One region of the Paenarthrobacter sp. Y-19 genome, then DNA from elsewhere that is predicted to be linked to it. Evidence: predicted binding sites of a transcription regulator. Region 1 holds the regulator's gene; the other holds the start of a gene.
The links. The regulator Rex, encoded in region 1, represses fermentation and respiration genes when NADH is low (regulators of the CRP and FNR family bind a similar motif). The targets are predictions, from matches to a motif close to CTTGTGAANNNNTTCACAAG.

Region 2: a site for Rex is predicted at 1,008-1,027, ahead of PYR64_RS21380 (ALF repeat-containing protein). Genes of this name have one in related genera too.

What each region holds. Positions count from the first base shown of each region.
Region 1 is NZ_CP119414.1:3,222,800-3,224,998, reverse strand. It holds gene PYR64_RS15040 (HAD-IB family hydrolase) at 1-414, opposite strand, end outside; gene PYR64_RS15035 (glutaredoxin family protein) at 615-869, shown strand; gene PYR64_RS15030 (redox-sensing transcriptional repressor Rex) at 947-1,654, shown strand; gene PYR64_RS15025 (hypothetical protein) at 1,703-2,199, opposite strand, start outside.
Region 2 is NZ_CP119414.1:4,525,312-4,527,510, forward strand. It holds gene PYR64_RS21375 (amino acid permease) at 1-949, opposite strand, end outside; gene PYR64_RS21380 (ALF repeat-containing protein) at 1,211-2,199, shown strand, end outside.

The DNA.
Region 1 (2,199 bases):
AACCTCGATCGGCGTCGCCGTCACCAGCCAGACCTTACGGCCCACCCTGAGATGTTGCTCTGCGAGAGCCTTCGTTCCGGGCCAAATCCGGGACTCGATCATTTCGTCGTAGACCTCTTCGCCCAGGGCTTTGATGTCATCTACGGTGATGCCGGCCGCCAGGGTCAAGGCCGAGTCGCGAACGGCATGGACGTCCTCCATGTTCTCGCCGCGCATCACGAACTTAAATTGCTTCCAGGCGAACCCGGCCGCTTGCGGCAAGGTAAAAGCTTTGCGTTCATACATTTTGCGTGCGACGTGGAAGAGGCTCGCACCCTTCATCAACGTGTTGTCGACGTCGAAGAAAGCAGCTTCGCCGCTGTGCTTCTGCGCTTGGGCAGCAGCGGCAACGGCGACGTTCTTCTCCTCGGGCATGCCTTGAGTCTAGTCAATGGCGAGTACCCCGCGTTGAGGGCGCACTCGAACGCCCTTACCGGTGGGGTGTGAGGGAGGGTGGGGTTGAAGGGGGTGGGGTGTGAGGGAGGGTGGGGTTGAAGGGGGTGGGGTGTGAGGGAGGGTGGGGTTGAAGGGGGTGGGGTGTGAGGGAGGATCGCGGGGCGGTTACCGTTAATCACATGGCTACTCCCGACGTCGTCCTCCTCACCAAAGCTGACTGCCACCTCTGCACGGACGCCCGCGCCGCCGTCGAGCGCGTTACTGCGGGCCTCGGCTTGAGCTGGTCTGAACAGCGGATCGACGCCGACCCCCAACTTCAGGAGCGCTACGCGGAAGAGATTCCGGTGGTGCTGGTGAACGGTGTCCAGCGCGATTTTTGGAAGATCGACGAGGCCCGGCTGACCCGCACCTTGAAGAAAGCCCTGGAGGGCTGAGGGTGGCCTTGCCCGTATGTAGCGGCTTTTGTTGAGTCCGGCCCGGGGGTCATAGAGTGGAACAACAAAGCGACGCAATGGAGAATACCGTGACTGCGCTGGAACCGTCCGCGGAAGCACTATCCGGGGACAACGAACCTGCGGCTAAGCAGATCCCGCCCGCGGCTGTGGCCCGGATGACCCTCTATTTGCGTGCGCTGAACTCGCTCTTGGCCGAAGGAGTTGAGCGCGTCTCCTCCGAAGCGCTGGCCGAGGCGTCAGGTGTCAGTTCCTCCACGCTCCGCAAGGACCTCTCGTACGTAGGCTCGTATGGCACGCGCGGGGTCGGCTATGAAGTCCAGTACTTGAGCCGTCACATCGCCGCGGCGCTGGGTCTGACCCATGACTGGAAAGTCGCCATCGTCGGTGCCGGCAACCTCGGCAAGGCCCTGGCCCGGTATGGCGGCTTCGAGTCCAGGGGATTCGACGTCGTAGCCATCTTCGACGCGGACCCCATGGTGATAGGCAACGAGGTAGGGTGGCTGCGCGTCAGCGACTCAGCCGAGCTTGAGCGGGTCCTGGAGCGAACCCACACGAACATGGTGGTGCTTGCCCTGCCGGCCACGGTGGCGCAGGCAGTGTGTGACCGGGTTATTGCTGCCGGCATCAGGAGCATCCTGAGCTTTGCTCCGGTGCTCCTGCAAGTTCCGCCGCACGTGAATCTGCGGAAAGTGGACATGGCCACGGAGCTGCAGATTCTTGCCTACCACGCACAACGGGCGCAGACCCCGGGCCAGGCTGTTTAGCCTTCGCCGGGTCCGCGCCCGTAGTGGTGTGTTTGGAACCCTGTCGCTTTAGCGTCCGGAGGGAGTCTGGTACGGGTTTCCGAACTGCGGTGTCTTGCGGAAGTACGGAGCCGACGCCGGCAGGTACAGCAGGACGATCGCTACGATTCCGAGCAGTGCTGAAAGCGTCGCCAGGCTGAGCGGCACGAGGGCAAAGATCGAGAGCGCGGCGAGGACCGTGCCGAGGATGCGAGCCCAGTTCTTGCCCTTGCGGACGTTGATGGCAACGAGTGCGTACAGGCCGGCACCAATGACACCGAGTGCAATCATGACGCCGACGATGAAGCCCTGGACGTCTTCAAAGCGGACATCCGCGGCGCCGCCGGCCGACATCTGGTCTTCGAACATGCTCCTGAAGGAGGGGTCGTTCAGTGCCGCCATGGAAATAAGGATGGAGATCAGCCAGATTGCGCCTGCGCCGACAATCAACCAGAAGGCGATGTTGACCATTTGCGGGACTGTGGCAGGACCCGGCTGCTGACTCGGCCAGTTGGTGTCCTGACCGT
Region 2 (2,199 bases), 1.3 Mb from region 1:
CGCTGTTGATCGCCGACAGCGCGGCGGTGATGACCACGGCGTTGAGGATGTGCGGAGCGGCCGGGATGCCCAGTCCGTCGAAGATCTGCACGAACGGGCTGCCGCTGCTGCCGATCTCGTTCCACGGGAAGATGCTCATCAGCACGCCCAAAGTCAGCACGTAGAACAGGAGCACGCGCACGGGCACGGTGTTGACGGCCTGCGGGATGACCTTTTTAGGGTCGGCGGCTTCGCCCGCGGTAATGCCAATCGTTTCGATCCCGCCAAAGGCAAACATCACGACGGCGAACGCTGCCAGGAGCCCTTCGAATCCGTTGGGGAACAAACCGCCGTGGTTCACGAGGTTCCCCAGCCCCGGTGCCACGCCACCGCCGTCGCCCGTTTGGAAACCGAACACGATGATCGCCGCACCGCCCACGATCATGGCGATAATCGCCACCACCTTGATCAGCGAGAACCAGAACTCAAGCTCACCAAACACCTTCACGCTGAGCAGGTTCATGGCGCCCAGGAACAGGATGATCGCCAGCACCCAGATCCATCTGTCCACCTGTGGGAACCAGAAGCCCATGTAGATACTGAAGGCCGTGACGTCGGCGATTGCCACGATCGCCATTTCGAACACGTAGGTCCACCCGGTTACGAAACCGGCGAAAGGCCCCAGGTAGCGGCTCGCGTATTGGCCGAACGAGCCGGACACGGGGTGTCGGACGGCCATTTCGCCGAGGGCGCGCATCACCATGAACACGGCCGCGCCGCCGATGATGTAGGCGAGCAGGACGGCCGGTCCGGCCTTTTGGATAGCGGATGCCGAGCCGTAGAACAGGCCGGTGCCGATCGCGGATCCGAGTGCCATGAAGCGGATGTGACGGACGTTGAGGCCTCGGCTGAGCGCCGTACCTGCGGCCTGGAGGACAGAGCTCTCCACAGCCAGCTTGGTTTGTTGCATAGTAAAACCTTCTCGTCTTTGGGAGGGGATCGCTATCCAGCAGATCACTTTTGACGGCCTTGTGATCGGACTCACGAGGGATTGGTGTCTTTGATCGCAGACACCATGCTGTGGGTCTCATCAGAGGGTGGTAAAAGTCATAGTTCCCGGTCGGATATGATGACCGCGGACAGCTCTTCAACACGGTCAGGCATCCCTCGCATTTCGCGTCGCCCCCTTTGAACTCTGTGCTGACTCTTGCATCTGTTACTTGGGGGACTCATGATTTCCGTAATCCGCGCTACCCGACGCCGTTGGGCAGCTGCCGCTGTTGCCGTAGTGGCCGGGGCATCCTTGCTCTTTGCCACACCCGCGCAGGCCTATGACGTGCCGAATTTTGAGGTTCCGAACGCCTCGCAAGCTCCCGTGCCTTTCGTGGAACGGGTGAGTGACGCCGCTGGCGTGGTTGAGCTCTGGAAGACCGGCGGTCCCGCAACTCGAACCGCCGCTGCTAAGGCCCTGGTGGGCGGCCCGGACTCTGTTCAGGCATTCCTCGACGGCGGGCAGGACGTCGCGCTGGCAGCTGACCGGAAGCAGCTGGTCACCGAGCTGACGACACGGGGGAGCGAGCATGTCAGGGAGAGCGCGGTCAGGATACTGGCCACTAACGACCCCAGCGTGATCACGAGCTTCCTGTCAAAGGGCTGGGCCGGCGCCTGGGATCTCGACCTGCGGATAACGGCCACTCGGTTCCTCAACTACTCGGGTCCCATCCGGATGGCTGCTTCCAAGAGCCTGGACAACGGCAGTGAGGCTGTCGAGAAGTTCGTTCTCGAAGGCTGGCAAAAGACCGCTCAGGGCCAGGATCGTGAGGCAGTAACCTACCTGACCAATTCGCCCATTGCCGGCGTCACTCGCGGAGCGCAGGCTGCTCTGGACACCTACGACCCTGAAGTCCTTGCTACATACCTGCGCTACGGTCAGTTCGTTGCCGCAGCGCAGGACCAAAAATTGACTACGGTCACCAAATCACTCGACGCTGTGAGGGCAGATATCGCAGCCAACCCTGCTGGCTCGGCAGCCGTGGCGGATCGCGCGAAGACTGCTCTGGAGAACGCGCGACACGCCGTTGATGGCCCCAAGAAGACCGACCTGAGGCGCTTGCTGGAAGAGCGGGACTATCGCTTCTCGCAGGCTTGGCCCAAGCAGGCCATAGACAAAGCCCGGCTCGCATCCCAAGAGCCCGCCAAGGCTGCGTTCAAAAAGGCCGC